Regions from separate parts of the Paenibacillus sp. FSL W8-1187 genome, predicted to be linked through region 1. Evidence: riboswitches for the same ligand, from Rfam matches in the RefSeq annotation. Region 1 holds a riboswitch; the other holds the start of a gene.

The links. Region 1 has a riboswitch for cobalamin ahead of NYE40_RS02855 (S-layer homology domain-containing protein). Riboswitches for the same ligand answer to the same signal wherever they lie in the genome.
Region 2: another riboswitch for cobalamin. It lies ahead of NYE40_RS21050 (DUF4430 domain-containing protein); the one in region 1 lies ahead of NYE40_RS02855 (S-layer homology domain-containing protein).

Annotation. Positions count from the first base shown of each region.
Region 1 is NZ_CP150181.1:642,368-657,519, forward strand. Features, by position in the region: gene NYE40_RS02820 (LTA synthase family protein) at 1-515, opposite strand, end outside; gene NYE40_RS02825 (sigma-70 family RNA polymerase sigma factor) at 795-1,367, shown strand; gene NYE40_RS02830 (hypothetical protein) at 1,397-2,614, shown strand; gene NYE40_RS02835 (ABC transporter ATP-binding protein) at 2,611-3,561, shown strand; gene NYE40_RS02840 (ABC transporter permease subunit) at 3,558-4,463, shown strand; gene NYE40_RS02845 (hypothetical protein) at 4,637-5,209, shown strand; gene NYE40_RS02850 (LTA synthase family protein) at 6,310-8,601, opposite strand; gene NYE40_RS02855 (S-layer homology domain-containing protein) at 8,892-10,985, opposite strand; cobalamin riboswitch at 11,258-11,456, opposite strand; gene NYE40_RS02860 (hypothetical protein) at 11,465-11,920, opposite strand; gene NYE40_RS02865 (hypothetical protein) at 11,917-12,054, opposite strand; gene argS (arginine--tRNA ligase) at 12,153-14,087, opposite strand; gene NYE40_RS02875 (extracellular solute-binding protein) at 14,663-15,152, shown strand, end outside.
Region 2 is NZ_CP150181.1:4,859,011-4,874,162, forward strand. Features, by position in the region: gene NYE40_RS21040 (ATP-binding cassette domain-containing protein) at 1-268, opposite strand, end outside; gene NYE40_RS21045 (energy-coupling factor transporter transmembrane component T) at 241-1,128, opposite strand; gene NYE40_RS21050 (DUF4430 domain-containing protein) at 1,128-2,060, opposite strand; cobalamin riboswitch at 2,233-2,406, opposite strand; gene NYE40_RS21055 (carbohydrate-binding module family 20 domain-containing protein) at 2,569-4,710, opposite strand; gene NYE40_RS21060 (alpha-amylase family glycosyl hydrolase) at 5,090-6,520, opposite strand; gene NYE40_RS21065 (FG-GAP-like repeat-containing protein) at 7,553-10,201, opposite strand; gene NYE40_RS21070 (MerR family transcriptional regulator) at 10,397-11,116, opposite strand; gene NYE40_RS21075 (PCYCGC motif-containing (lipo)protein) at 11,254-11,775, shown strand; gene NYE40_RS21080 (P1 family peptidase) at 12,019-13,224, opposite strand; gene NYE40_RS21085 (YjgB family protein) at 13,452-14,045, opposite strand; gene NYE40_RS21090 (hypothetical protein) at 14,113-15,066, opposite strand; gene NYE40_RS21095 (cellulase family glycosylhydrolase) at 15,092-15,152, opposite strand, start outside.

The sequences.
Region 1 (15,152 bases):
AACAGGCAAAGCCCGACGGAGGCGACGACGACGGCGCCGAACGCCATCCGGCGGCGGCTGCGCGCGGCGCCGGGCGCGCGTTCCGGCTGGAACAGCTCCTTGCGGCCGCGGATCAGCATCCAGGCGAGGACGACGATGTCGAGGAAGATCAGCGTGTAGTACGGATCCATGAGCGAGAACACGCTGTTGCTGACGGCGGTCACCTGGTTGACCTGCTGCAGCGCGTGCCAGGTGGCGATGACGCCGTAGTATTTATGGTACATGAAGACGGAGAACAGAATGCCGGTCAGCGCGGCGTCCGCGATGACGTAGTAGAGCAGCTTGCGCTTGCTCGCGAGCATCTCGATCAGGCCGAAGATGAGCCAGGCGAACGGCAGCTCGGTGATGAGGATCGCCCAGGACGGGCCGTCGTCGAAGATGACGAACCACGTCAGCATGCTCTTCAGCAGCAGGATGACGGAGAAAAACAGAAAAGGCCGGCTTGTCAGCAGCCGGGTCGCTACATTTTGCCGCACGAGGACAACTTCCTTTCGGGTAGGACTGAACGACGTGAAATGGCGTTGGCGCCGGCGGATCGGGCTGATCCGGGCGAAAGCTCTACAGGCTAGTGTACATTATGAGGCGGCTCCGACGCCTTGTCAAAAAGCAGGAAAGCATGCCAGAGGCCGTGACGGTCAGGTAATATCAGGAAATTCCACGGATTCGGGCTTTTTTTGCGCCAGGCGGATACAAGGAGCGGTTTTCGTCCGTCTTACTCATAGCTGCAGCAAGGAAGGGAGGAGCGGACAATCGAGATGGGGATTCCGGAATCCAAGCGATACAAGCAGATTTTCTACGACTATTACCCGGGCGTGCTTCGCAAGCTGGCCGCGCTGCTGCGCGACGAGGCGCTGGCGGAGGACCTGGCTCAGGAGACGTTCCTGAAGCTGTACCGTCAGCCGCCCGACAACCTGGACGCCCCCGGCGCCTGGCTGCATCGGGTCGCCACCCGACTCGCCTATGACCATATGGACAAAGCGGCGCGCGACCGCCGGCTCACGGAAAAGCAGGAGCGGGAGCTGGCCGCGAGCGTCGGCGCCTCGCCCTCGGGAGAGGCCGAGCTGATGCGCCGGCTCGATCAGGAGGAGGTCCGGCAGTGGCTGGACGGCCTGCCGGAGCGCGACCGCAAGGCGCTGCTGCTCCGCTACTCGGGGTACAGCTACGCGGAGATCGCAGCCGAGCTGAGCCTGCGCCCGCCGCTTGTCGGCACGATGCTGGCGAGGGCGACCGACAAGCTGCGGCGCTGCGCGGAGCAGGCGGAGACAGACGGGAGGCGGCTGGAGGCTTCGCCGGAAGCCGGCTATCGAAGCCGGCTGGAGCTTCACTAACCACACAGACGACAAGGGAGGACGAGCGCATGAAGGAGCAGGATCGCCGGACGTTCCGGCCGAATCCAGCCGGGGCTGAAAGCATCCGCGGCGAAGCGGACCGGCCGGAAGCGTCCGCCCGCACGGACCGGGCCTGGGAACGGCTCATGCAGGCGATGGAGCAGGAGCCGATATCGCCGGCCTGGACGGAGCTGGAGCGGCAGGCGGAAGCGCGGGAAGAGGCGCTGCGCGCCGAGCAGAAGGAGCAGGCGGCAGGCCTGGCTCGACTCGAGGAGGAACGAAAGATGAACGAACGGATGGAGGAAACGAGAATGGACGCAGGAACGGAAAAAACGGCGCCGCGAGCGCGCCGCATGAGCGGCCGCGCGCGCCGCTGGATGGCCGGAGCGGCGGCGGCGGCCGTCGTCGTGACCGCGGTGGCGACGCCGATGGGCAACAAGGCGCTGGCCGCGCTGCTCGGACAGTTCCGCATGGAGCAGGTGACCGAGGTGAACGAGGCGGACCTGCAGCAGCTGTTCAACAGCGTCTTCAGCGAAGGCGTGTCGGAAGAAGCGGTCAATCGCTACGGCGAGTTCAAGGTCGAGACGGGAAGCAGCAGAGGCGAGATGAGCCGCGCGGAGGCGGAGCAGGCGGCGGGCTTCGCGCTGCTGCCGGAGTCGCTGGCCGGCAAGCAGGACAAGATTTATTTGAGCGCCAGCCAGAACCTGAGCATCAAGCTGGACGTGGAGGAGATCAACGCGACCATGAAGCAGCTCGGCGCGACGAAGCTGTTCCCGGCCAGCGTGGACGGCAAGAAGCTGACGCTCGCGATCGGACCATCGGTCAACTACTCGTTCGAAGCGGACGGCATGAACCTGAACGTACAGCAGATGAAGGCGCCGGTCGTCGACGTCGAGGCGGGGGTAGACCTCGAGGATGCGGTCGAAGCGGTGCTGCAATTCCCGCTCATGCCGGAGCAGCTCAAGCAGAGCCTGTCCAGCTCGAGGCTGCTTACGAACGGCGAGCTTCCGCTGCCGGTGTTCACCGACGGGAACAGCAAGGCGGAGCGGCTGCAGATCGGCGGCGTGCCGGTGCTCGTTACGGAGCGCAATTACGGCGACAACAACTTGAATAAGGAAGCGACCTTCGTCAAGAACGGCGTCATGACGATCGCCTCGATGTATCAGAACGTCGAGGAAGGACCGATGACGCGCGAGCAAGCGCAAGCCTGGTTCGCCAAGCAGCTTGAGGAGCTGGTCGGAGCGTGAATGCCTTCGCGATCCAGACCGAGTCGCTGACCAAGCGGTACCCGAACGGGCGCGGCTGCAGCGACGTCACGATTACGGTGCGGGAAGGGGAAGCCTTTGGCTTCCTCGGCCCGAACGGCGCGGGCAAGAGCACCTGCGTCAAGATGCTCGTCGGCCTGATCTTCCCTACGGAAGGTCGGGCTTCGCTGTTTGGACAGGAGGCGGGCACGGTCGAGGCGAGGCGGCTCATCGGCTACTTGCCGGAGCTGTACCGCTACCAGGAGTGGCTCACCGGAGACGAGGTCGTGCGGCTGCACGCCAAGCTGGCCGGACTCGGCCGCGAGGAGGCGAATCGGCGCGTGCCGGAGCTGCTGGAGCGGGTCGGCATCGGCCTGCGCTCGCGCGACCGGGTCAAAGGCTACTCCAAAGGCATGCAGCAGCGGCTCGGCCTCGCCTGCGCGCTTGTCGCCGATCCGCGCATCCTGTTCCTGGACGAGCCGTCCTCGGCGATGGACCCGATCGGGCGCAGCGAGGTGCGGCAGCTGCTGCATGAGCTCAAGGGCCAGGGCAAGACGATTTTCCTCAACTCGCATCTGATGGAGGACGTCGAGGCGCTGTGCGACCGGGTCGCGCTGCTGAACAACGGCCGCATCCTGCAGCAGGGACGCGTCGAGGACGTGCTGCTGCAGCGGCCGCTCTGGCGGCTGCGGATCGGCGGCTACGCGCCGCCGCTGCTCGACTGGCTGCGCGCGGAGACGGGGATCGCGGTGCGCGAGGCCGAGGCGGCCGCGGACGGCTCGGCCGTGCTGGAGGCGGAGCTGGCGGACGAGGAGCAGGCGGGCTGGCTGCACAGCCTGCTGATCGGCCAAGGCGCGACGCTGTACGAGAGCGCGCGGGTGCGCACCAAGCTGGAGGAGTGGTTCGTCACCGAGCTGTCCGGCAAGAGCCATAGGGGGGAGAAGGCATGAGCATCATCTGGAGCATGACCTGGAAGGAGCTCATCCGCAAGCGCGTCGTCCTGCTGACCGGCATGATGACGGCGGTCTTCCTGATCGCCTACTGGTTCATCGCGTCGACGATCGGCGGCGAGATCGGCCAGTTCGGCCTGAGCGAGAACGACCCGATGTACGTCATCGAGCGGTTCACCCGCGGCATGATGATCCTCAGCCTCGGCTTTTTCTTCGGCACGTTCGTCGTCGCGTTCCTGGCGATCTTCAGCAGCTCGTCCGTCATCTCGGGCGAGGCCGAGCTCGGCGTGCTGCAGGCGCTCATGCCGCGGCCGCTGCCGCGCTGGAAATGGTACGCCGGCCGCTGGCTCGGCTATGTCAGCTTCGGCATGCTGTACGCGCTCGCGCTGTTCGCGGCGATCCTCGGCATCGCGGCCATTCATGCAGGGGTGCCTCGGGACGTCGGCTCGCTGTTTTTCGCCTACCTGCTGTTCGCCTCCGTCGTGCCGCTGCTCGTGACGGTCTCGATGCTCGGCTCGACGTTCCTGTCCGGCATCGGCAACGGCGTGCTCATGACGATGCTGTACGGCGGCGGCTGGCTGGGCGGCATGATCGAAAAGGTCGCCTCGCAGTTCGCGTCCCTCCAGCCGGGGCGGGCGGGGGACGGCATCGGCGACTCGCTGAGCACGATCTCCGGCCTGCTGTCGCTGGCGATGCCGGCCGACGGCCTGCAGCGGATGATGCTGGACCGGCTGTTCAATCTGTCCGGCGTCCAGGAGCTGATCGGACTGAGGGTCGACGACCTGTTCCTCATGCTGGGCGTCGGCTCGGCGCCGACGCCGGCTTTCCTCGGCTATGCGGCCGTCTATGCGGCCGTCGCGTTCGCGATCGGCATCCTTCGGTTTCAGCGCAAGGATCTGTAGGGTACTAGAGGGGAAAGGAGCTTGTCCGGACCGAAATGATTCCTTGTTCCCAGTCGATTCCAACGAAGGGCCTGCAACCCTCCTGGACCGGGCTTCGTTTAAGAGGGAAAGGAACATGGGCAGGCGATTCGTAGACGGCATCCAGATGACGCGGAGAAAGGAGGCGGCGGCGCATGCGGACGGGAGCGGCGAGATGGATCGGCTTGTGCATCATGGCGGCGGGGCTGCTGCTTGGCGCGGCGGGCTGGTATTTCAATGAGAGCGAGCCCGGCAACGTGGCCGATGCGGCCGCCGGCCAGCCGAATGCGCTGCCTGTCGTCGCGAGCGGCGACGAGGAGCTGCTGCAGCGGCTCGGCATCCGGCTGGAGCGTCCGGACAGCGATGCGCTGCCGCCCGGGCCCCGGGGCTTGAGCCAGGTCGGCGAGGCCGCCGCGAGGCGGAATGCCGAGCGGTCGTATCCATGGCTCGCCGACAGCGCCGACTCCGTCGGCTGCGCGCTGCGGCTCATGACGAGCCGCGACTTCCGCAGCTTCTCTCCGGAGGCGCTGGCCGCCAACCCGCATCTGCGCGAGGCGGGGCAGCTCAGCCGCACGCCCGTCTACATCGTGACGTTCCGCGGCGTGCGGGCGCCGAGCGGCATCCAGGGCCCTCCCGGCGGCACGGGCGGAGGCGGCTCGCTGAGCGAGGCCAACGTCGTCGTCGACGCCTTTACCGGCGTGCCGCTGCTTAGCTATAGCTACAGATGAACAAAGGGCTGTGCGCTCTCGCCGATGGATCGGCGCGAGCGCACAGCCCTTTTGTGTTGCGGCGGGATGGCTAGCGGGGGAGTCGGCGGAGGATGGTCCGATGGAGTTGAAGTTACGCGGAAAAACCGAGCAGCTCTGCTCAAGCCGGTGCCCCAACGCCGGAGTTGCGCGGAGAACCCGAGTAACTCGACTCGAACCGATGCCCCAACGCCGGAGTTGCGCGGAGAACCCGAGTAACTCTGCTCAAGCCGGTGCCCCAACGCCGGAGTTACGCGGAAAAATCGAGTAACTCTGCTCGAGCCAGTGCCCTAACGCCGGAGTTGCGCGGAAAACCCGAGCATCTCCGCTCGAACCGATGCCCCAACGCCGGAGTTGCGCGGAAAAATCGAGTAACTCTGCTCTAACCGATAACCCAACGCCGGAGTTACGCGGAAAAACCGAGCATCTCCGCTCGAACCAATGCCCCAACGCCGGAGTTGCGCGGAAAATCCGAGTAACTCGACTCGAACCGATGCCCCAATGCCGGAGTTGCGCGGAAAATCCGAGTAACTCTGCTCGAGCCAGTGCCCTAACGCCGGAGTTGCGCGGAAAACCCGAGTAACTCTGCTTGGCGAGGCGGGAGGCCGAGAACGAGCTGCAAGCCGAAAAAATCGGGTTGCAGGTGCTGCGAGAGGCTGGGAACGAACTGTAAGCCGAAAAAATCGGGTTGCAGGCTCTGCGAGAGGCCGAGAAAGAGCTGCAAGCCGAAAAAGTCGGGTTGCAGGCGCTGTGGGAGGCCGAGAACGAGCTGCAAGCCGAAAAAATCGGGTTGCAGAGGCTGCGAGAGGCCGAGAAAGAGCTGTAAGCCGAAAAAGTCGGGTTACAGGTGCTGCGCGAGGCCGAGAACGAGCTGTAAGCCGAAAAAATCGGGGTGCAGGTGCTGCGCGAGGCCGGGAACGAGCTGTAAGCCGAAAAAATCGGGTTGCAGGCGCTGTGGGAGGCGGACAACGAGCTGCAAACCGAAAAAATCGGGTTGAGCTCATGGCGCAGCCGAGCCGGGGCACGCAAAGAAGCCTGCTCTCCTATTGGAAAGCAGGCTGCATGATTCGAGGTTGGATCGGTCAGTCCGCATTCGCGGAAGAATCCGTCGCCGCTCCGTTGACGGGAGCGGGATCGCCCTCCGTCGTCGGCAGCGAGCGCACGTAGCTGTCCGACATGCGGAGCAGCTTGAGCGCGCGGTCGAACTGCTCCTGCGTGGCGGTCGCCGGTCCGCCGTCGCTGCGGTCGTCGGCGCTGCCGCCGAGGCTGCCTTCGCCTCCGGCCGCGCCGGAAGGCTCGCCGGGGCCGCCCGGCGCTGCGCTCGCAGCAGGCGAAGGCGCTTCGGCCGCTGCCTTTTGCCCCGCGCCGGAGCCGCCCGCCGGCGCTGCCGCCGATCCCGGCGCCGCGCTCGCGCCAGGCCCGGCCTGCCCGCTGCCTGCGGCAACGCCCGTGCCGGCGCCCGGCTCGCCGGAGCCGGCATTCACCGCCGTTGCTGCGTCGCCGGCCCCGGCAGTGCCTGCCGCATCTCCGCCCTCGGCCCCGCTTGCTGCCGCTCCAGCGCCGCCATCCGCGCCAGCGGCCAGCCAACCGGCAGCCGCCTCCGCCGACGGCAGCTCGATGCGGCTGCCGTCGCCGAAGCCGGTGCCCGGGATGAAGATCTCCCGGTCATTGATGAACGAGCCTGACGGCAGGTAGTACCGCTCCGGCAGCAGGTTGGCCCGCTCGTTCAGCAGATCCTGGCCGAAATGCAGCTGGCCGTCCAGCGACAGCCCCGCCAGGTTGGCGATCGTCGGCATGATGTCGCTCTGCCCGCCGATGCCCGTCTCGACCGCCGGCGCGAGCGCGCCCGGCGCGGTGACGATGAGCGGGATGTTCAGCATCTGCGACGAGTCGTACTTCCGGCCGTCGAGCTCCTCGAGCAGCCGCAGATCCTCTTCCGTCAGCGAGTAGATGGGCAGGCCCATATGGTCGCCGTAGAGGACGAGCAGGCTGTTTTCCCACAGCCCTTCGTCCTTCAGCTCCTGGATCAGCTGCCCGAGCGCGTAGTCGGTGTAGTTCTGCGCCCGCAGGTAGTCGCCGACGAAGCTGTCGTCGTACCGCTCCGGCAGGTCGAGCTTCACCTTGCGCTCCGGGATGTTGTACGGATGATGCGACGACATCGAGATGAGCATCGAATAGAACGGCTTGCCCGTCTCCTCGCGCACCTTGGCCAGCTCCTGCACGCTCTTGCGGTAAAGCACCTCGTCCGAGGCGCCGAACGCGACGACGTCCTCGTCGCCGAAAAACTCCGTATCGTAATACCGGTCGAAGCCGAGCGCCCGGTACAGCTCGCTGCGGTTCCAGAACGAGACGTCGTTCGTATGGAACGTCATCGTCTCGTACCCTTCGCGCTCCAGCAGCTTGGGCAGCGAGGGCAGCGAGCGGCCGGAGTATGCTTGCGTCGCCGGCACGCGCAGCGGCACGTACAGCGACGTATTCGTCAGAAACTCGGCGTCGGACGTATTGCCGGAGCCTGCCTGCTGATAGAAGCGCGGGAAGTAGACGCTCTCGCGGATGAGGGAGTTCAGGTTCGGCGTAATCTCCTTGCCGTCCACGCTTTTGCCGATGACGAAATTCTGCAGCGCCTCGAGCTGCACGACGATGATGTTGCGCCCCTTGGCCGCTCCGAACGAAGCCGGCTCCGCCGCCGGCTGCGGCAGCCCCTTGAGCCGGTCGATCTCCGCCTGCGTCACCGACGAGACGGGTACGAAGCTCTCGTTGCCGCCGGTCGCGATCAGGAACAGCTCGTAGTTGACGATGCCCATGCGCTCGGTCTGCACGAGCTCGTTGGCGATGCCGCGATGCGGCCAGATGAGCGCGAGGCAGGCCGCGGCCGCCAGCACGAAGCCGGGCAGCGCGAGCCACCAGCCGATGAAGCGGCGGTTCGCCGCCCGCTGCCAGCCGCGGCGCAGCCGCTTGCTGAAGCCGAGCAGCAGCCATGACAGCACGATGTCGACGAAGATGAGCATGAAGTACGGATGCAGCAGCTGGAAGACGCTGCCTTTCACCTCCGTGACCTGTCCGGCCTGGCTGAGCGCGTGGTAGGTGACGATGATGCCGAAGTACTTGTAGTACATGATGACGGCGAAATAAATCGCGGTGAACAGCAGGTTCACGATCAGATAAGCCATGAGCTTGCGCCTGCGGGCGAGCAGCTCGATTAGGAAAAAGGCGGCCCAGACGGTCGGAAGCCCCGTCATCAGCGTCAGCCACGGATGCTCGAGGCCGTAGATGACGTAGGCGGCAAGGTACATTTTGAAGACGAGGGCGACGGTGAACAGCACGAACGGACTGAGCCAGAAGCGCTTGGCGCGGCTCGGTTGCTCTTCGAACACGGGTACGGGTACTCTCCTTCCGGAACGGCCGGGGCACAGCGGATTGCAGGGCCGATCAATAAAAAAAGCTCCCTTCATTGTAAAGCCCGCCAAGGGCATTTACAAACGAAGGGAGCTGCGGAGCAGCGCCGCGGGCCGATGGAGCGCAAGCCGAGGCGGCAACGGTCCGGGCGCGAGCCGATAGAGCGCGGGCCGCGGTCGAAGCGAGCCGCGCCCGGACGCAAGCCGATGCGGCAACGGCATGGACGCAAGCCGTAGCGTCCAGCTCGGCTCGCGCTCCGGCCTTGCGTTTATTTCAGCGACTCGTACGCGTTGACGATTGCGACGGCGGCCATCTCGCGGCTGACCTGCGCCTTGGGCTGAAAGCTGCCGGCGGAGTCGCCGACCATCAGCCCGCTGGCGTGGACGGCGGCGATGGAGCCTCTCGCGTAGGCGGATGCCGCAGCGAGGTCGCGGATCGAGCCGTCGCCGGCTGCGGTCGCGTCCAGCTTGAGGACGCGGGCGAGGATGACCGCCATGTCTTGGCGGGTCACCGGCGCGTCCGGCTGGAATTTGCCGTCGCCCGTGCCGGAGACGATGCCTTGCGCGGCGGCGGCGCGGACGGCGCCTTCGTACCAGCTGCCGGCCTTCACGTCGGAGAAGGAAGGAGCTGCGGCGTCAAAGCCGGCATCGAGGCCGAGCAGACGTACGGCCAGCGCCGCGAACTGGGCGCGGGTGAGCCTGTCCTTCGGCGAGAACGTCGGAGCCTCGCCCGTGCCGGTGCCGCTGAGCAGGCCGGAGGCGTAGCCGTCTTTGACCGACTTCAGCGCCCAAGGGGCGATTTTCTTCTCGTCGGCGAACTTGATCTTGGTGGAGCCGACCGTCAGCGGGACGGCATGCTTGAGCACGCTCGGCGCCTTGGACGGGCTGTAGCCGGTGACCGTCAGCTCGTAGCTGCCCGCCGGCAGCGCCGGGAACGAGGCGTTGCCGTAAGCGTCCGTCGTAACGGTGACGGAGCCGGCCGAGACGGCGACGCCGACCGCCGGAGTGACGGTGAACGCATTGGCCGTGTAGTCCCACTCCTGCTGGCTCACCTGAACGGCGAACGGCTCGTCGTCGCGCGGCTGGCGCGGCTCGGCCGCGATGCGGGAGATCAGCTTGGTGCCGTCGCCATAGAACACGACGAGGCGGTCGCCGGCGCTGAGCTTGAAGTCGCCCATGCCGACGGAAGGATTGATCCAGGCGCCGCGGCGCTCGACGGCGTACATCCAGCCGTCGTAGCCGCCGAACGTGCCGCCGGCGATGCCGCCGATGGCGTCGACGTATTTACCGAACGACATCTCCTTGACGACGACGTCCAGCTTCTTGGCCGCGCCGACCTGAGTCAGCGCGTCGAGCGCGTAGACGGCGCGCGTCACGCCGGAGCCGATCGTCGAGCTCGGGCCTTCCACGCGGACCGAGACGGAAGCGGCCGGCTTGCTGTACAGGCGGCCGGTGCCGGCCTTGAACTTCTCATAGGCGACGAGCGCCTGCACGGACTGGTAGGCGCCGTAGGCGTTGGGAGCGAGCGGCAGCGCATGCGAGAAGCTGCCGTCGGCGCCCCGGAACGTGAGCAGCTTGTCGATCAGGCTCGCGCCGTCGCGGGTGAAGTCGGCTCCGGCCGGATCGTAGCCGATGGAGGCGAGGCCGATGACGATCTGCGCGACGCTCTCGCTGCTCGACTCGCCGTAGCTCGTGAAGCCGCCGTCCTTGTCCTGCTGGGACTTGATCCAGGCGACGGCGCGCTCGCCGGCCTGCTTGACCTCCGGCTGGCCGACGTACGGAGCGAGCGCGGTCAGCGCGGCGCCGGTCAGGTCGGGGCTGCCGGCCTTCTCGCCTGCGAAGGCGTAGCTGCCGTCGGCGGCTTGGGCCTTGAGCAGCTCGGCGACGAGCTTGTCGCGGGACCACTTGGCGCCTGCCGGCACTTCGTACTCGCCGTAATCGAGCGCGAGCAGCGCGTAGATCGGGCCGTTGATGCCTTGGCTGAGCATGCGGTCGCTGCTTGTGATGCGCTCGATCAGGTCGATGCCGCCATAAGCGGTCGCGTCCTGGCCGGCGGCGGTGACGGCGAGCGCGGTGCGCTCGAAGTCGGTGACGTTGCGGAACGCAGGCGCGTCCTTGCGCACGGCGTCGGACAGCTTGGACAGATACGACGCCGGCAGCTCGTAGCCGGCCTGGGAGGCGGCGATGGCGTCCCAGTCGGAGCGGATGCCGCTCGAGAGCAGCGCGTCTCCGGCTTGGCGGAGGACGGCGGACGTGTCCGCAGCCGCCGAGGCGGTACCGGCCGGTACGGCCGGCACGATCAGGGCGACGGCCAGCAGAGCGGCCAGTACGGCGCGGTTGAACAGGGCTTTCACCAGCAACACCTTCTTTCTACCTATTAAAATCAAATCGGCTGCAGGGCAGGGGCGGGGAGGCTGCGCAGCGACAGCGGACCCGGAAAACAAAAAAGCCGCCTCAAAAGGGCGGCGAAAAGACGAAATCCCGACGCTCCCTCGGACGGGAGCGCCGCCAGCGGCCAAAGCCATGCGGTCCAGACGCCTAGGCCGATCGAGTCGGACCCCAGCCGGAACGCAGGCGAAGCCAAAAGCGGCGCCCGAGAAGGAGCGCTGCAGAAGTCCTCCACCCCCCGAAAGGACTTCTGCGAGGTCGTACGGGCAGGTCTCCTGGCTGGAGCGCCATCGCGTCCCCGCGCCTTCCCGTCCGAACGGACAGTGGCGTCATGCGGGGCTGCGGCGCTCGTACAGTGGCGGGACCGCGCCGGATTGGAACCGGACTTCCCTATTAAGCCTGGCCGGATGAAGGCCGACCGAGGCACCCGTACAACCGTAGTCAAAATCGAATCCTATCTATCATAAGACGGAGGGAATACTTTGTCCATAGAAGGAATCGGGGCCTCGGGCTCCCCGAGGGCTGGGCGGACCAGTCGGCTGGAAATCCACGCCTCGCAGTCCTCGAGCTCCATCTGCCACTCGCTGCACAGCAGCGCCGCCTCGACGAGCTCATCCTCGTCAAGGCGCAGCTCCTGGCCGTTGAGCAGCAGGAACGTCATCATCGTATGGATGGCGAGCGCGGCGTTGCCGTCGCGGAACGCCCTCGCGCGCGCCAGCCCATGCCAGTAAAGCGCGGCCTGGCGGATGAGCGAGGAGCGGTCGCCTCCTCCGGAGAAGCCTTCCAGCAGGGGACGGTCGACGAGCTGGAGCAGGAAGCCCGGATTGCGGAAGCCCGGGCTGACGTCGAAGCGGTCCTGGTGCATCATGTGGATCGCCAGCAGCTGCGGGACGGTGAGCTGCTCCGTCATGACCGCTCCGAGATGCGGCGGAAGGCGCGCCGGTGCAGCAGCAGCAGCTGGCGGGCCAGCAGCAGGACGGGATCCTCCTTGTGCTCGGGGGTAGGGGTGACGCTCGCGATCGGAGGATGCTTGGGCTCGCTCATCGGAATCAGCCTTTCTTCGGAAGATAGGTACACTTGTTCGTGAATCCAAGTTTACCATCCCTATCCAGATGAAGCAAGGGTTAAATTGGACTTATTTGTTAAATTCGTGACGGGGCCGATAAGCCGAGCAGTCCGAGTCCGTGGCTCAGCACGGCGGCGCAGGCGGCCGTCAGCCGCAGCTTGGCGGCCGTCTCCCCGCCGCCGTCCGCGCCGAGGATGCGGCCGCTGTTGTAGAAGCGGTTGAACGCCTTGGCGAGCTCCAGCAGGTAGCGGGCGAGGACGGACGGCTCATGCTCGCGCAGCGCGCCGCGGATCGCCTCGCCGTAAGCGTCGAGCTTGAGCAGGCAGGCGCGCGCGGCGGGCGAGCCGAGAGCCTCCAGCCCGGAAGCATCCCCGGGCTCGGCGCCGCTGCCCGTGCCCGCGCCAGCCTCCGCGCCCGGCGCCGCCGTCCCTGCGCCGGAGCCGGCCGCAGCTGCGTCCGCGCCAGCCGGAACTCCGTCCGCGCCAGCCGGAACTCCGTCCGCGCCAGCCGGAACTCCGTCCGCGCCAGCCGGAACTGCGCCCGTGCCGGCCTCCGCCGCGCGGCGCAGCAGGCTGCAGGCGCGGGCGTAGGTGTATTGCACATAAGGGCCGGTCTCGCCGTCGAGGCTCACCATCTCCTCGAGGCTGAAGTCGATCTCCAGCATGCGGCGGCTGCGCAGATCCCCGAACACGATCGCGCCGATGCCGACCGCCTCGGCGACCGCCTCCTTGTCCGGCAGGTCCGGCGTCTTGGCCTCGATGACGGCGAGCGCCCGGCGGACGGCCTCGTCCAGCACCTCGTCCAGGAAGACGACCTTGCCGCGGCGAGTGGACATCTTGCGGCCTTCCATGCGCATCAGGCCGAACGGCACATGGACCTTCTCCACCTGCTCCCAGGTCGGATCGAGCTTCTCCAGCACGGCGAACACCTGGCGGAAATGCAGCGTCTGCTCGGCGCCGACGACATAGAGCAGCTTGTCGCCGCCCATCGCCTCGCGGCGGTACAGCGCCGTCGCCAGATCGCGCGTGCCGTAGATCGTCGAGCCGTCCGACTTGAACACGAGGCAGGGCGGCATCCCCTGCTCGTCGAGGCGCACGACGAGCGCGCCGTCGCTTTCCTCCAGCAGCCCGGCCTCCCGCAGCCGCTGCGCCGCCGCCTCCATCTTGTCGTTGTAGAAGCTCTCTCCGAGCAGATGGTCGAACTCGACGCCGAGGCGGCCGTAGATGCGCTGGAATTCCTTGAGGCTCTCGCGGATGAAAAACGCCCACAGCTCCCGCGCCTCGGCGTCGCCCTGCTCGAGCCGCAGGAACCAGGCGCGGCCTTCGTCCACGAGCGCGGGATCGCGCTCGGCCTCCTCATGGAAGCGGACATACAGGCGCAGGCTCTCGCCGATCGGATCGGCCTCGATCGCCTCGCGCGAGCCCCAGCGCTTCGTCGCGGCGATCAGCTTGCCGAACTGCGTGCCCCAGTCGCCGAGATGGTTGACCGTCTGCACGTCCCAGCCGGCCGTGCGGTGCAGGTTGGCCAGCGCGCGGCCGATGACGGTCGAGCGCAGATGGCCGACGCTCATCGGCTTGGCGATGTTGGGCGACGAATAGTCGATGACGACGCGCTTGCCCGCGCCGTCCTCCAGCCGGCCGAGCGCCGGCGACTCGGCCTGGCGCAGCAGCGCCTCGATCCAGCCGCGGCCAGCGGCGCGCAGGTTGAGGAAGCCTCCGGCCGCTTCGGCACGCCAGCGGATCGGAGGAGCCGGATCGGCCTCGCCGCCGGCAGCCTCCGCTGCGGGCGCTTCCTCCTGGCCGTTCACCTGGGCGGCCAGCTCGGAGGCGATCGCCGCAGGCGCGCGGCGGAGCGTCTTGGCCAAGGCGAAGCAGGGGAGAGACAGGTCGCCGAGCGTCTCGTCCGGCGGGCATTCCAGGCGGGCGGCGAGCTCGGCTTCGCCGACCCCGGTCAGCGGAGCGAGCAGGGCGGCCGCCGCTTGCTTGAGCAGGGTTGCAGCTGGCATGGTCATAGCAGGGTTCCTCCTTTGGCGATGGAACGGGCGAGCGGGGGCGGAAACGGCAAAAAGCCCCCGTCTCAAAAAGAGACGGAGGCTCGGTCCGCGGTGCCACTCTTGTCGCCGGGCGCGCAGCGGCCGCATCCGCATCGGGGCGGAAGGAAGCCGGCTGCAGCGCGCGGCTGCTCGTCAGGGTATCGGCCAGTCCGGGCGCGCCTACGCATCCGCGCGGAGCGGACTTCGGGCGCCAGCTCGCGGGTCCGTTTCCGCCGGCCTGCCGCTGCCGGTTCCCACCCTCCCGGCTCTCTGCTCGCGGCTGCGGCCGGGTACTTGCCCGTTCATCGCATGCGTGATGTGAATTTTCCCAAGTATAGCGGATGAACATCGGCAAGACAAGAGGTCCGAAAGGAAACATCCCTCTTTTGTTCATGAATCCCGCAATCGTTCACTGGCCTGCCGCCGCTCCTGAACCTACAATGACAACGAACCCTGGCTTGGCTGCCGGATGACGGGAGCGCCAGGAAGGACTAAAATGAAGGGGGGTTCCAGGCTCAGGGAACCGAGCCGAACCCGCAGAGGAGGGAATTCCGATGAGGCGCAGTCGAATGAGCGCGGCCGCGGTCGCGGTCGCGATGGCCGTCTTCCTTGTCGCCGCTTGCAGCAACAATAATTCCGCCCGCCCCGGCGATGCCGACGGCAAAAGCAGCTCGATCTTGACCAGCCGCACGGAAGGCCGGTCCGGCCCGGTCGTGCTTCAGTTCTATATGCTCGGCAACGCTCCCAAGGACCTGCCGATAATCGAGGAACGAATCAACGAGATGGCGCTGGAGGACTTGAACGTCGCGGTCAAATTCCATTATACGACCTGGACCGAATGGGACCAGAAGTACAAGCTGCTGCTCTCGACCGGCAGGGCGGTCGATCTGATCTTCACCTCGGACTGGGCCTTCTATCAGCAGTACGCTCATCAAGGAGCCTTCATGGCGCTCGACGAGCTGCTGCCGCTGGCCGCTCCGAAGCTGCAGGCTTTCGTGCCGAAAGAGATGTGGGACGCGGTGCGGATCGACGGCCGCATCTATA
Region 2 (15,152 bases), 1.4 Mb from region 1:
CCTGGAACACCAGGCCGATCTCCTCGGCGGAGCGGCGCTCGTCCAGCGCCTCCAGCGGCTCGCCGGCGTAGCGGATGGCGCCCGTCCGCTCGCCCGCCGGCGCGGCCTCGCGCTTGAGCTGGCGCAGCAGCGTCGTCTTGCCCGAGCCCGACGGCCCGCAGAGCAGCACGAACTCGCCTTCCCCGATGGAAAGGCGCACGTCCTCCAGCCTCGGCTCCGCCGAGCCGGCGTAGCGGAAGCTTACATCTTCGATCTGATAAGACGCCAATGCAGCCTCTCCTTTCCGTTCATGAGGACGGGCAGCGCCAGAAAGAGCAGATAGCAGCCCAGATGCACCCAGCCGAGCGGCGTCTCCTGCAGCGGCTCGAGCCGCGGGTACGCCTCATAGGCATGGACGCCCGACGCGCGTCCGATGATGATGTTGCAGCCGAGCAGCAGCAGCACCCATAGGAACGCCCAGTCCCGGCCGTCCAGCCGCGAGACGTCGGCGCTGCTGCGCGGGCCGATGCCGTAGCCGCGGGCGCGCATCGACAGCGCGGTCTGCAGCGCCTCCTCGAGCGACCAGGCGACGAGCGCATGCAGCGTCTCCATCCCCTCGCGCAGGTAGCGGCGGCGGCCCATGCCCTCCGGCAGGTCGCCCAGCGCCCGCTGCACGGACCGGATCTCTCCGAGCCGGCGCGTCAGCAGCGGCACGAAGCGCATCGACACCGTCACCGCGAACGCCGTCTGCGGAGCGACCGGCGCGAGCAGGCGCAGCAGACGCCCGGAGTCCAGCACGAGGTTGAACGCCGTGAAGACGAGCAGCAGGCTCAGCAGCGCCGCCGCCGACAGTCCGCCGTACGCGATCGCCTCCAGCGTCACCGGACGGTCGCGCAGATAGAACAGGATCGTCTCACCGCGGCTGGAGAACAGCGGATTGGCGACGGCGGCGAGCAGCGCGATCAGCAGATACGCGGGCAGGCTCCGGCGCAGCCTGCGGCCGCCGTCCAGCGACAGGTTCAGCAGCAGCGCCGCCGCCAGCGTCGCCGCGAGCAGCACCGGGTGCCTCAGCAGCATGCAGCAGAGCAGCAGCAGCGCGAAGTAGGCGAAAGAGACGCGCGGATGCAGGCTGGCGAAGCCGAAAACCATCAGCCGCCGCCCTGCTGGGCGCTCGGCGCGCCGAGATCGTCGCCGTAGTCGAGCGTGTACCGCCACTCGATGACGTCGCCCGGCTCCACCTTCACCGCGCCGGCGCTCTTGCTCGGGAACTCGCCGCCAACGCTGTACAGCCAGCCGCTGCCCGGTCCTTCATCGAACTGGTACACGTTGCCGATGCCGCTCACGTACGCCCCCGCCCCTTCGCCGCTGTACTCCATCTGCACCTTCGCCGCGCGCGTCGCCCTCTTGAGCACGTCCAGCACGGTGTCGCCCTTCTCGACCGCGATCGCCTGCTTGGACAAGATCGCGCCCGTCTCCGCCGGGCCCGTCACGCTCAAAGACACCGTGTCCGCCCGAGACGGCTTCGCCGCCGGGCTGGCCGCAGCCGAGCCGCCGCCCGGCTTGGCGCCTGAGGGCGGCGGCGCCGTCCTCGCCGGCGCGGCGGACGGCGACGCCCCCGCCGCTGGCGGCGCTGCCGGCGAGGCGGCCGGCCGCGGAGACGTTGCCGCGCTGCCCGCAGGCGCTGGCGGCGAGGCTCCGCCGCTGCCGCCTGCCGCCGGCGTCGCGGACGGCTGCGCCGTGCCCGTGCCGCCGCCCGTCGGCGGCTCCGCCGCTCCGGCGGACGGCTGCGGCCCCGCCGAGCCGCCAGCGCCCGGCTCGGCGCTCGCCGCCGGCTGCGCGCTGCCGCCGTCCGGGCTCGCCGCCGTGCCGGCCTCGCCGCCGGCTCCCGCATCCGGCGGCTGGCGCTCCGCCGCGACCCCGCCGTCCGGCTCCGCCTGCTGCCGCTCGGCCAGCCGGCCTCCGCCGTCTCCGCTGCCGGCCGCGCCGGCATACAGCCAGGCCGTGCCGGCCACGACGAGCACGGCGGCGAGCGCGCCGAGGGCTTTGCGCTTTCGTTTCAACCACTCGCTGAAGCTGTGCATCCCATGCATCTCCCTGCCGCCGGACGCGGACGTCCGGAAAATAAAAAGCATCCTCCCGCCGCTGGCGGAAAGATGCCGAAAAAGCTGCCTCATGGCCGGCTTCGCGGATGGAAGCGGACGCGCGGCGGCCGGCATCCTCCCATCCTCGTGGGCAAGACCGGTCTTGCGCCGGCGGGCAGGTCTCCTGGCTTCGCTTCATCGCGGGACCGCCCTCCTTCCCGCTCTCCTCTCTCGGATCGCAGTGGAGCGGGCGGCCGCTCGGCGCTACAGTGGCGGGACCGCGCCGAACTCGCATCGGCTTCCCTATTAAGCTTCCGGAAGGTGGATCGGCTCCGGCAAGCGCCCGTCGGCTGATCGCTCGGCCCCGGCGCTGCCGGAGCCGCTCGCGACTCTAATCAGCCTCCATTGTAGCAGATCGCGGCCAAAAAGATAATGAAAGGATGCCGCACGCCCCAGCCCTGCCAGACGTTTTTTTTGCACATGCTTAACCTTCAGCGGCATTCATGGTTCACGGCCGAAAGGAAAACGTGACGTTCGGATTGGACGCGCTCACCGTATAGATCCGGTTCGATCCGCTTTCCCAGACGACAGCGCCCGATCCGTCCTTTTTGATCTCCTTGAACTCGATGTTCGCCCCGGCCGGCAGCTTCGCCGTGACGGTCCAGGTCGGATAGGCCGCCGCCGAGCCGGGTCCGACCGCCTTCGCGGGGTCCCAGCCGCCCAGCTCGGCGATGCTGCCGGCGATGAACACGTTCTGGCCCATGACCGTCGCGGCGTTCTGAATCGTAAATGTCACCTGCACCAGCCCCTGCTCCGGCTTCGCCGCGCTGACCGCGCCGTCCTTGATCCACGCTTCTCTCCCGGAGACGGCATAGCCCGGCTGCTGCGCCGCCGGCTGCTGAGCGCCGTTGGAGCTGAAGATGACCTTGGCCTGGCTCCAGGAAGGGAGCGCGTAGCGGTACCAGCCGTCTCCCTCGTCCGTCATCGCCGTTCCCGGCCAGGCCGGACCGGTGCGGACCGGGCTGACGCTGTCGTCATAATAATAAACGCTCGGCGTTCCCCATCCGGATGGCTTGTAGAAGTGCACGACGATGCCCGCGGCCGGCGTCGGCGTCGGCACCGGCGTGGCGCTCGGCGTCGGGCTCGGCGCCGCAGTCGGATTCGGCGTCGCGCTCGGACTCGGCGTCGCGGATGGCGCGGCCGTCGGACTCGGGCTTGGCGCCGCGTCCTGATACAGGACGGCGATCTTGCCGCCGCCGAGGGTGCCGGTGATGCGGCCGCTGGACACCGTGAAGCTGCCGCCGCCGGAAGCGCGGTTCGCATAGGTGCCGCTCGCCAGATTCGTCGGCGAGTCGATCCGGATCTCTCCGCCGAGATTGACGATGACGACGCCCTTCGCGCCCCGCTCCACCAGCATCGTCTGGCTGCCCTGCGTGCGCAGGTACTCGCCCTGGCCGGCCATCGCGTTGTGGAACTTGTTCACCGCCGCCACGTCGCCGTCGCGCCAGAGGCCGCGTCCCGGCTGGCCGAGCGGGCTGCCGAACTTGCCGCTGCCGGCCGGGCGGTCGAAGAACAGCGACGTTGTCTGCGCCCGCGCCGCGATCAGCGCCCAGCCCATCTTCAGCTGATAGTCGGTCATGCCGGTCGATTCGCCGCTGTCGTTGGCATAGGTGTCATGCGACTCGACCCACGTCACCAGCTTGGACGGGTTCACGCTGCCGGCCTGGAACGGCTGGGCGAGCGCCACGTTCGGACTGCCGCCGAAGCCGACTGCCCGCCGCACCTCATGTCCATAGCTCGAAGCCGTCAGGCTCATGTAGTCCGCATAGCCGGCAAAATTGTCCGCCCCGCCCTGCAGCACCTCGCCGTAGACGAACAGCTCCTGCCGGCTGCTCAGCGAGCCGAGCACTCGCGGCCAGAAGTTCGAGCCTCCCGGATCGCCGGGCAGCTCGATATGCTTGGCGGCATCGAAGCGGAATCCGTCCGCGCCGAGCGCCACGGCATCGTTCAGGAACGCGATCACCTTGTCCTGCAGCCCTTGGCTGCCGGTATTCAGGTCCGGCAGGCCGATGCCCCATTGCGTCACCTGCCAGCGGTCGTTCCAGTTGTCGACGCCGCGCGCCTCATGCCAATACGAGGTGTTGTTCCGGATATCCGGATCGACGTTCGTCGCCGGCGTGTACGTCAGGCTGCCGCCGCCGGCATTGCCCGTATGGTTGGCGACGACGTCGACGATGATGTCGATGCCGTACTTCTCCGCCTCCGCGCACAGCTGGCGGAACTGCTCGCGATTGCCGAGCTGGGCGTTGCCGATCGCGAAGTTCGTCGGCTGGTACAGCACCCACCACTGGCTGCCTTCCTTGAGCGGCTCCTTGTTTCCCTGGATCGGCGACGTCTGGATCGACTTGAAGCCCGCGGCCGCGATCGCCGGGAGCTGCGCCTTGATGTTGTCGAACGACCAGTTCCAGGCATGGAAAATGACGCCGTCCTTGGCGTCCGCCGGCAAGCCGTACTCCTGTGCCGCCGCAGCAGCCGTCCCGGCGGCGAGTCCAGAGGGACTTCCCGGCGCGAGCCCCGCTCCGGCGATCGTCTGGAGCAGCAGCGCTCCGGCCAGGGCGATTCCCCAGCGGGATCTAAGCTTGTTGAACATCAACCATTCTCCTTTGCATTCTGAAATGAGGCAGCGGCATGCGCCGCCTTTATTGGAAAACGCTTTCATAAAAGGAAAGCCATGCGCCTTCCCCCTTCCCGAGCCCCTCCTTCCATCCGGATTGTCGCGCTTCGAGGCTCGACGCCCCCTTTATGCAAGCGCTTGCACTTAGATGTCCCCCTCATTATGCAAACCTTTGCATAATCTGTCAAGCCGGACTAAAGTCCCTCCTTCTCCGCTTGCCGAACGCGGCCCGCAGGAGGATCGTCGTCCTGAAAAAAAAGCGTTCGACCGGCTCCGCAGAGCCGGTCGAACGCTTGCCGGGATTCGTATCGGGAGCGGGGCTCCCGCTGCGCGCCTGCCGTCGACGCCGGCGGCGCTAGCGCTGCAGCACCGCGATCGCGCCGGGCGCGAGGCTGCCGGCCAGCTTGCCGTTCGTGACGAGGAACGTGCCGCCGGCGGAAGCATGGCTGTCGTAGCTGCCGGACGGCAGCGCGGTGTCCGCCTCCACCTGGGCGGCCGATGCGCCGGCGTTGAGCAGCACGGCTCCCTTTTCCCCGCGCTCGATCAGCAGCACGTCCGGTCCGAGCGCCTGCAGCCGCTCGCCCTCGCCCACCATCGCGTTGTGGAACCGGTTCAGCGCCGCGATGTCGGGATCCCGCCACAGCTCGCCGCCCGGCTCGCCGATGCGTGCCGCGAACTTGCCTCCGCCCGCCGGGCGGTTGAAGAACAGCGGATTCGAGCCGGCGCGCGAAGCGACGATCGCCCAGCCGAGCTTCAGTTGCTCGTCGGTCATCGCGGTCGATTCCTCGCTGTCGTTGGCGTAGGTGTCATGGGATTCGACCCAGGTCACGAGCTTCGCCGGATCGACCTGGCTCGCCTTGAAGTCCTCCGCCAGCGATACGTCCGGCGTCCCGCCGAAGCCGACCGCATGGCGCACCGACTCCCCGTAGCGCGAAGCGGTCAGATGCAGGAATTCCGCATAAGACGGGTAGCGGTCCGCGCCGCCCTGCAGCACCTCGCCGTAGAGGAACAGCCTTTCCTTATCGTCCAGCGCGCCGAGCACCCGCGGCCAGAAATTCGACGGCGTCCGGTCGTCCGGCAGCTCGATATGCTTCGCCGCATCGAAGCGGAATCCGTCCGCGCCAAGGGCGACCGCATCGTTCAGGAACGCGATCACCTTGTCCTGCAGCGCCTCGTTGGCGGTGTTGAGATCCGGCAAGCCGATGCCCCACTGCGTCACCTGGCCGCGAGCGTTCCAATCGAGCACCCCCTTGGCCTCATGCCAGAAGTCCGGGTTCGCGAGCAGCTCCGGGTCGACGTTCTTGGCCGGCCGATGCGCCAGCTCGCCGCCGCCGGCGTTGCCCATATGGTTGGCGACGACGTCGACGATGATGCTGATGCCGTGCTTCTCGGCCTCCTCGCACAGCTGCTGGAACTGCTCCCGCGTCCCGAGCTGCGAGTTGCCGATGCCGAAGCCGGTCGGCTGGTACAGGATCCACCACTGGCTGCCGTTCGTCAAAGGCTCCTTGTTCGGCTGCACCGGCGATGTCTGCACCGACTTGAAGCCTGCCTCGGCAAGCTCCGGCAGCTTCTCCCGGATCGCGTCGAACGACCAGTTCCAGGCGTGGAACATGACGCCGTCCTCCGTCTTTTCCGGCAGCCCTCCGCTCGCATCCGCGTCGTCGCCGACCCTCCCGCTCATGAAGCCGGCGTAGGTGACGCTCAGCAGGACCAGCAGCAGGATGCCGCCGACTAGCGCGTAGGCCCAGCGGGGAACTTTCTTCTCTTGTTCTTGGTTTTCGTTCATTGCGGTTCGAATCGTCCCTTCTGACCCCTGTCTGAACTCTCACCTGACAGCATATCCAATTGCGCCTCCCGATGGCAAGGCGGCCGCCGCCCCGCGGCAACACTTCCGCCGCTGCCGGCAGGCGGCTAGCGGCGCGGTTGCGGCCGGCTCGCGGGGAGCCGCGCCGGAGCGGCAGCGGCACGGCGGGCGAGCCGGAGCGCCAGCGGCAGGCTTGCGGGAAGCCGCGCCGGAGCGGGTGCGGCACGGCGGGCGAGCCGGAGCGCCAGCGGCAGGCTTGCGGGGAGCCGCGCCGGAGCGGGTGCGGCACGGCGGGCCGGCGCGCCAGCGGCCGTGACTGCAGCCGTAAGCGGCTAGCGGCGATTCGTCGGCCGGCTGGTGCTGCCACGGCGCGGTTGCGCAAACGTTTTCTCATACCTTCTCATTATGCTGAGCTGGCCGCTAGTCTGTCAACCGGCGATGTGCCTCGACTTCCGCACATGGACCGTCACGGACGGATGTTGCCCCTGTCGGCGCAGCAGTCACGCTAGCTCGCTCCTTAACGGCAAAAATGGCGTTAGGAAGCTCCGCAGTCGCGCTAGCTCGCTTCTTAACGGCAAAAACGTCGTTAGGGAGCTCCGCAGTCGCGCTAGCTCGCTCCTTAACGGCAAAAATGGCGTTAGGGAGCTCCGCAGTCACGCTAGCTCGCTCCTTAGTGGTAACTTCAAGCAATCGAAGTGCCCCGACTACCGCCGTGCAATCGAAAGGAGCAGGCTCTCGATCAGGGTAACGTCCGGCAACCTACAGACATGCTTTCCTTCTAGTGCCCTATGATTCCGCGGTAGAAGATCCAAGATCGATCGCTAAAAGCGGAATCGAAACTCTCGTTTTGATTGGACGGCAACTGGAGCAGAAGATGGCTCCGAAGCTGACCTTAACGCAGGCCAAGAAGTCCTTCCGCCAAAAAAACGAACCAACGGCTCCGCCGAGGCGAAGCCGCTGGTTCTGGAGAAAAGACTGGCAGGAAGACTGGCTCATCGCGAAGCGTACGCTTGATCAGCCCCGCTCCGACAGCCGCGTCAGCAGCACGGCCGCCTCGGCTCTCGTTGCCGGCTGTTCGGCTCCGAAGCGTCCGCCGCCTCGGCCTTGAAGCAAGCCTTCGCCGGCAGCGCCATAGACGAACGGCTTCGCCCATGCCGGAATGGCCTCCTCGTCCGCAAAACGCGGCACGGACCCGTCGTCGCCCAAGGACGCCCCCGTCGTGCGGACGAGCATCGCGGCCAGCTCCTCCCTCGTGACCGGACGATGCGGCCGGAAGCTGCGATCCTCGTAGCCGGATAGGATCCCGCCTGCAAGAGCGGCGCCGATCGCATCTGAGGCCCAAGCCGGGATCGATGCCTGATCGGCGAATGTACCCGACGCCAGCGGAGCCGCTCCGCCCCGTTGCCGCTCCAGCATGACGATCCACTCGGCGCGGGTGACGGCCGCATCCGGACGGAAGCGGCCGGCTTCATCGCCGCGCACCAGTCCCAGCGCCTGCGCGCGAATGATGTCCGCCTCCGCCCAGTGGCCGACGACATCCGCGAATGGCGTGGGTGTTGGTGTTGGTGTTGGTGTTGGTGTTGGTGTTGATGTTGGTGTTGGTGTTGGTGTTGGTGTTGGTGTTGATGTTGGTGTTGGCGTTGATGTTGGTGTTGGTGTTGGTGTTGATGTTGGTGTTGGTGTTGGCGTTGATGTTGGTGTTGATGTTGGTGTTGATGTCTCCGTCGGTGTCGGCGTCCCCGTCGGTGTCGGCGTCCCCGTCGGTGTCGGCGTCCCCGTCGGTGTCGGCGTCCCCGTCGGCGTCGGCGTCCCCGTCGGTGTCGGCGTCGGCGTCGGCCGCTCGCCTTTGACGAGCGTGAAGGCGACGGCGGCAGCGGCGGCTCTCGCGCTTTCGTTGCCTGCCGCATCAGTCGCCGTCACGACGTAGCGGTACGCGCCCGGAGCGAGATCACCGATAGCCGCCGCCGCGACGGAGCCGTCTGCAAGGCTCGCGCCCAGCGGCACCGCAGCGCCAAGCTCGCCGGCATCGACGACCCCGTCGGCGTCGGCGTCGCTCCAGAGATAGGCGCGCATCGCCGCTCCCGGCTCGCTCGCCGCGCCGGCCGCCCCCTGCAGGCGATCCGGCGTGCCGGCATATTCATCGACCGCGGAGAAGCGCGACGCGTCGACCGCAGGCGGCGTCGTATCCGGCGCCGGCTCATCCTCCACGATCGTGACCGTCACGGCCGAGACGGCTCCGAGCGTCGCTTTGCCCGTCGGCGACTCCAGCCGCAGCCGGAACGAGCGGTCTCCTTGGTACGACGCATCATCCTTTACAAAGACGTTGTACGAAACGCTCGTCTCCCCCGCCTCGATCAGCAGCAGCTCGTCGACCGGCTGGTAGTCCCGGCCTGCCAGCGCCGTGCCGTCCTCGCTGCGCAGCCGGACCTTGAGCCTGCCCAGCCCGCTGCCGCTCCGGGTGACCGTCAGCTCGGCATGTCCGTCCGCTTCGCCGACCGTCGCTTCCGCCTCGGCAAAAGCAAGCTCGCCCTCCGCCTGGCTCAGCAGCGAGTAGATGCCCGTCCCGCTCGCCGCCGCCAGATCGGAGATGCCGTCGCCGTTGAAGTCTCCCGCCGCATAGTAGGCCAGCTGGACGGGCGCCGTCGAAAAGGCGGCCGCCGGCTCGAACGTCCCGTCTCCGCGGCCGCGATGGAAATACGATTCGATGCTGCCGCTCTGCCGGCCCGAAACGACGTCGAGCACGCCGTCGCCGTCGAAATCCGCAAGCGCAGCGCCAAGCGGCTTGTCGCCTCCTGCATAAAGGGCGCGCGGCTCGAACGTCCCGTCTCCGCGGCCGAGCAGCACGCCGATGCCGTTCGTTCCGTTGAGCGCCGCCACGAGATCCAGATGTCTGTCTCCGTTCAGATCGGCCTGGGCCAGGCCTTGCGGGGAGAGGCCAAGCGGCACGTTGTACGACGCCCCGAACCGGAGCGCTCCCGTACCGGGCAGGATCGTCAAATAATCGACGGATTCGGCATCGTTGACCAGCACGAGATCCACAAGCCCGTCCCCGTTGAAATCGCCGGCGAGCATGCCCCGATTTCTCGTTCCTGCCGGGATCGTTTCATGCAGCTTGAGCGTGCCCGCATCGTTTTCGTACATCGTGACCGAGTCTGACATGCGGTTGCCGACCGCAAGGTCGATGTCTCCGTCGCCATCCAGATCGGCAGCCGCCATGCCGAACGGATAATTCACGCCGCCGAGCGCCTCGGCGGTCCGGAAGCCGCCTGCTCCGTCCCCGTAAAGCACATGGACCGAATTGGCCTCCGAACAGGCGACCGCGGCATCGAGACGCCCGTCGCCGTCGAAGTCGGCGAGCTCGGCCATGCGCGGTCTGAATCCGACCCCGACGGAAGCCTGCTTGTCGAAAGTCCCGTCGCCGCGTCCAAGCATCACGAAGACGCGATCGGCTAGCAATTCGAGCACGAGGACGTCCTCGTTTCCGTCCCCGTTGAAATCCCCCGTCCGGATCGCGACGGAAGTTCCGTCGTCGATCTTGGACTGGACGTGGCTCAGTCCCGCCGCTTCCGCGCGTCCCGGCCCGACCGCCAGCCCCGAGCCGACCAAAGATACGCTGAGCGCGGCCGCCATGAACCGGCGCCAGCGCCATGCTGCTGCTTTCATCCTTTTTTCCTCCCCATTCAAGCTCACTGTACGCCTCTACTCTACCTATCGGCAGAAACGAGGAAAAACCTTCCCCCGAAGGAAGGAAGGCGGTGCCAGCTGAAGCATGGCTCTGCATGAAGCATGGCTCTGGATGGAGAAAGGCTGAGCCGACTCGGCCCAGCCCTTCATCAAGCGGCCCGTCAAGGCCGCCTCTCAGGCGCGGTCCGCGTAAACCGCCATCGCTTCCTTCATGAAGGCCGCGAGCCCTTCGCCGAAGCGGTCGATGTTCGCCGTGAAGCGCTCGTCGGCGACGTACATCTCGCCTAGATGGCGGAACATTTCCGGAGTGTAGGTCGAGAACCGCTGCAGGAAAGCGTACCACTCTCCGATCGCCGCCTGCGCCTCCGCCGATGCGGGCGGCTGCTCGCGCAGCGACGCCAGACGGCGATACAGCGCGTTCATCTCCTCCTGCCCCTGCTCGCCCATCGCTTTCTCGCCCGCTTCGTCCACGGCCTGGTCTCCCCAGCGCTCCCGCGCCTCCTGCTCGTACGGATTCGCCCCGAAGTCGAAGCCCTCGAACCGCTGCTTGTCGCTCATATCCATCTCTCCTTGTTCATGCCGGATCGTCCGCTCGACGTTGGCGATCAAGACGTCCAGACGCCTCCGCTTCTCCAGCAGCAGGTCGCGGTGCAGCCGCAGCGCTTCCTCCTCGCGGTAGCCGGGATCGTGCAGGATCGCCTTGATCTGCTTCAAAGGGAAGCCGAGCTCGCGGAAAAACAGAATCTGCTGCAGCGTCTTCAGGTCGCGCGGCGAGTACAGCCGGTAGCCCGATTCGGTCGCTTCCTCCGGATGAAGCAGCCCGATCTCGTCATAATGGTGCAGCGTCCGGACGCTCACCCCGGCCAGCTCCGCCGCTTCCTTCACCTTCAGCATCCGTTTTCCGCCTCCCTTCCGCTTCAGCATAAGGCCTCACGCAGCGTGAGGGTCAACCGTTTTTTTCGGGATGGAGCGCCTAGGTGTGATATAGTGGAAAAAAGCTCGTCCGCCAAAGGAGGCCATCCGTTCCCGCCATGATTCCTCATCGCATTTCCTTGCGGCCGCGTCTGCGCCGGCTGCTGCCGCTCGCCGGCCTCGCCCTGCTGCTGCTGCTTGCCGCCTGCGGGGGAGGCTCCGCTCCCGCTTCGGGCGGGGACGCCGAATCCGGCTCCTCGGCCGGCCACGCCGATCACGCCGATCATGCCGACCACGCCTCCGGCGACCTGCGCGAGGAGACCGCTTCGGCCGACACGCTGCCGAATTTCCTCGACGCCCAGCCGGAGCAGATCCGCATCGTCTACGCCGCTTCCGCCAAAGCCGCCGAGCTGCTCTCGACGATGCCGTGCTACTGCGGCTGCATGGAGAGCGTCGGGCACAAGAGCAACCTGAACTGCTTCATCCATGAGATGCGCGAGGACGGCTCCGTCATCTGGGACGACCACGGCACGCGCTGCGGCGTCTGCCTGCAGATCGCCGCCGAGTCGATCTCGATGATGGCCGAAGGCAAGTCGCCGGAGGAGATCCGCCAGACGATCGAGGACATGTACGCCGCCTGACGGTCGAGAGAGGCGCGTCCGGCCCGACGAGGAGCCGGGCGCCCCGCCAGGCGCGGTCTGCCTTGAAGCGCCAACGGCCTGCACAGCCTTGACCGAGGCTCTGGCCTGCACGGTCCTGACCGAGGCTCTCCTGATCGTGAAAATCAAGCCGCCGCTCCCGCCTGCGAAGCCAGCCCGAGCCCCCGCCTTGCGCGCGGAGCTCGGGCTGTTCGGCTTGGCGCTCGAAGGACAGGATCGCGCCCGCTACCCCTCCAGCCAGCGGACGATGCGCTCGATTGGCAGCGCCTCGACGCGGCGGCCCTCCTGCCCGGTCATGCCGATGCCCGCGCACAAGGAATTCCAGATCGCCTCCTCGGTCGCCTCCGCCGCCGCGCGGAAGGCGTCCGCGAGCGTCGGGCCGTCCTCCCGCAGCGAGCGGCGAGCCGGCGCGAGCTCGTCCGGCTCATGGGCGACGCGCTCCGCCGTGCTGAAGGCGACGACGATGTCGCCGCTGCCGTGATCGGCCGCCGAGCCCGTGCGGGCGAGCCCGAACGCGGCCCGCTTGGCGAGCCGCTTCAGCTGACGGGCGTCGAGCGGCAGATCCGTCGCCAGCACGATGATGATCGAGCCGTCCTCGGAGCGCTCGGGCTGTGGCTGGGGCTGGGACAGCGGGAAGGAGCCGCTGCCGCCTTCTCCCGCTCCTTCGCCCCCCTGCTCCATGCCGGCAAGCGGCCGGCTCGCGTCCTTGCGCGCCGCGGCTGCCTGCTCCTCCAGCCAGCGCCCGACCGGGCGGCCGAGCAGCGTCAGATCGGCGCGCCGGCCGAAGTTGCTCAGCACGAGCGCCCCGACCGTGCCGCTGCCCTGCTCCGTCCGCACGAGCCGGGACGAGCTGCCGATGCCGCCTTTATAGCCGAAGCAGACCATGCCGGTGCCGGCTCCGACCGCGCCTTCCTCGGGAGGCACGCCCTCCGCCGAGCCGCGGGCGAGCCGGACCGCGCGCTCGGCATGCTCCGGCCGCACATGCAGGCCGCGCATGTCGTTCAGATAGCGGTCGTTGCACTCCGCCGCCACGATGTTGATCGAGCCGGCTTCTCCGCCGACGCCCTCGTCCTGCTCCATCATGGCGCGCAGCCCGCCCTCGAGCGCGGCGCCGACGCCGAACGTATTCGTCAGCAGGATCGGCGCCTCCAGCGTGCCGAGCTCCTCGATCTGCACGAGCCCCGCCGTCTTGCCGAAGCCGTTCACGACGTAGGCGGCAGCGGGCACCTTTTCGCGAAACGGATTGCCGCCATGCGGCAGGATCGCCGTCACGCCGGTGCGCACCGCATGCCCCGGCTCGTCCCGGATCAGCGTCACATGCGCCGTCCGCACGCCAGGCACATCCGTGATGGCGTTGACGGGACCGGGCGGCAGTCCTCCGATCCGCACGCCATGTTCGCGCAGCCGCTTCCTTTCACGGGCCTTTTCCATCGTCGATCTCTCCCTCCCCGCCGAAGCGCACGCAGGCAAGCCGGCTACGACATACGCAGTCCCCGCCATGCTCTTGCCCTCGCCTGCCGCTGTCGGCTGTTCCGATTCCAGTGTAGCCTTCCGGCTGCCGGTTGAAAAGCAGGGATGGCGTCCCCGCCTGCAAAAGAAAAGACATCTGTCCCGGGGAGTCCCGGAACAGATGTCGCGCTTCACGTCCCGGCGGCCGCTCAGAGCGCCTTCGGGATCAGATTGATGTGGTCGAGGTCCGTGCCTTTGACGTCGTTGAAGATGAAGTCGAGCTGATAGTTGCCGCGCACGTAGCTGAGCTTCTTCTGCTTCTTGCCGCCCGACGTGAACACGGTGGAAGCCTGCGGCATGAACCACTGCTGGACGAGCAGGTCGCGCGTCATGCCGCCGATGTTCGTCTGGCGCTCGACGTTCGTGCCGAAGTAGCGCATCTCGGCGACGACGTTGTCGCGGTCGTAGCGGAGCGCGTAGCCGGGATGGCCCATCTCGGCGTGATAGAAGTCGAACCCTCCGGCCGTCTTGCGCGGCTCCGGCGCCTCGCCGAGCTGGTCGATGACCTGCTGGCGGGTCGTCACGCCGACCGTGAAGCCGTTGAAGTTCGGGAACTGGCCCTCGAGCGCCGGCTTGTACATCGCCATCAGCTTCTCCATCGCCATTTTCTGATCCGAGGCCGACGCCGCTGCGGCCGGCTTGGCTGCCGCATGGGCCGCCTCCTGCGGCAGCGAGGCTCCGAATCCGGCGACGACGGCCGCCGCCAGCACCGAGAGGGCGGCTTTTTTAACGTTTGCTTTCATGGTGAACGCCTCCTTTTGGTTCTATTACCCATCCGCAGGATGTTTGGCCCGCTTCGGGGTAAATATTTTAGATATAAATAATTAACGATGCATAGATCCAGACGGAGCGCGCGGCGGAAAGGTTGCAGAGCCTCGGCTCGGCCAGGGAGTAGAGAGTTCCTTCAATCGCGGGAATCCGGCGCTTCGGCTCGGCCAGGGAGCCGAGAGTTCCTTGAATCGCAAGAATACGGGGCTTCGGCTCGGACAGGGAGCCGGGAGTGCCTTCAATCGCGGGAATCCAGGGGGGGGGCGGCCCGACCAGGGAGTCGAGAGTGCCTTCAATCGTGGGAATACAGGGGGGCGGCTCGGCCAGGGAGCCGAGAGTTCCTTCAATCGCGGGAATACGGGGCTTCGGCTCGGCCAGGGAGCCGGGAGTGCCTTCAATCGCGGGAATCCAGGGCTTCGGCTCGGCCAGGGAGTCGAGAGTGCCTTGAAATGCGGGAATCCGGGGCTTCCGCCCGACCAGGGAGCCGAGAGTGCCTTCAATCGCGGGAATCCGGGGCTTCCGCCCGACCAGGGAGCCGGGAGTGCCTTCAATCGCGGGAATCCGGCGCTTCGGCTCGGCCAGGGAGCCGGGAGTGCCTTTAATCGCGGGAATCCGGGGATGCGGCTCGGCCAGGGAGCCGAGAGTTCCTTCAATCGCGGGAATCCAGGGCTTCGGCTCGGACAGGGAGTCGAGAGTGCCTTGAAGCGCGGGAATGTGGGGGTGCGGCTCGGCCAGGGAGTCGAGAGTGCCTTGAAGCGCGGGGATCCAGGGGTGCGGCTCGACCAGGGAGCCGAGAGTTCCTTGAATCGCAGGAATCCGGGGCTTCGGCTCGGCCAGGGAGCCGAGAGTGCCTTCAATCGCGGGAATCCGGGGCTTCGGCTCGGCCAGGGAGTCGAGAGTGCCTTGGCTTGCTTCCACGGAAGGCAGCTGCACCGGCAAACCGTTATAAAAAAGCGTCCCGCCCTGCGCAGATGCAGGTCGGGACGCTTTATCCAATGTTCTAACCCCCAGGCCGCGGCGCTCAGCCTAGCCAGATGCCTTCCAGCAGCAGCGCGCCGCCGCTCGCCTTCACGACGAGCCGG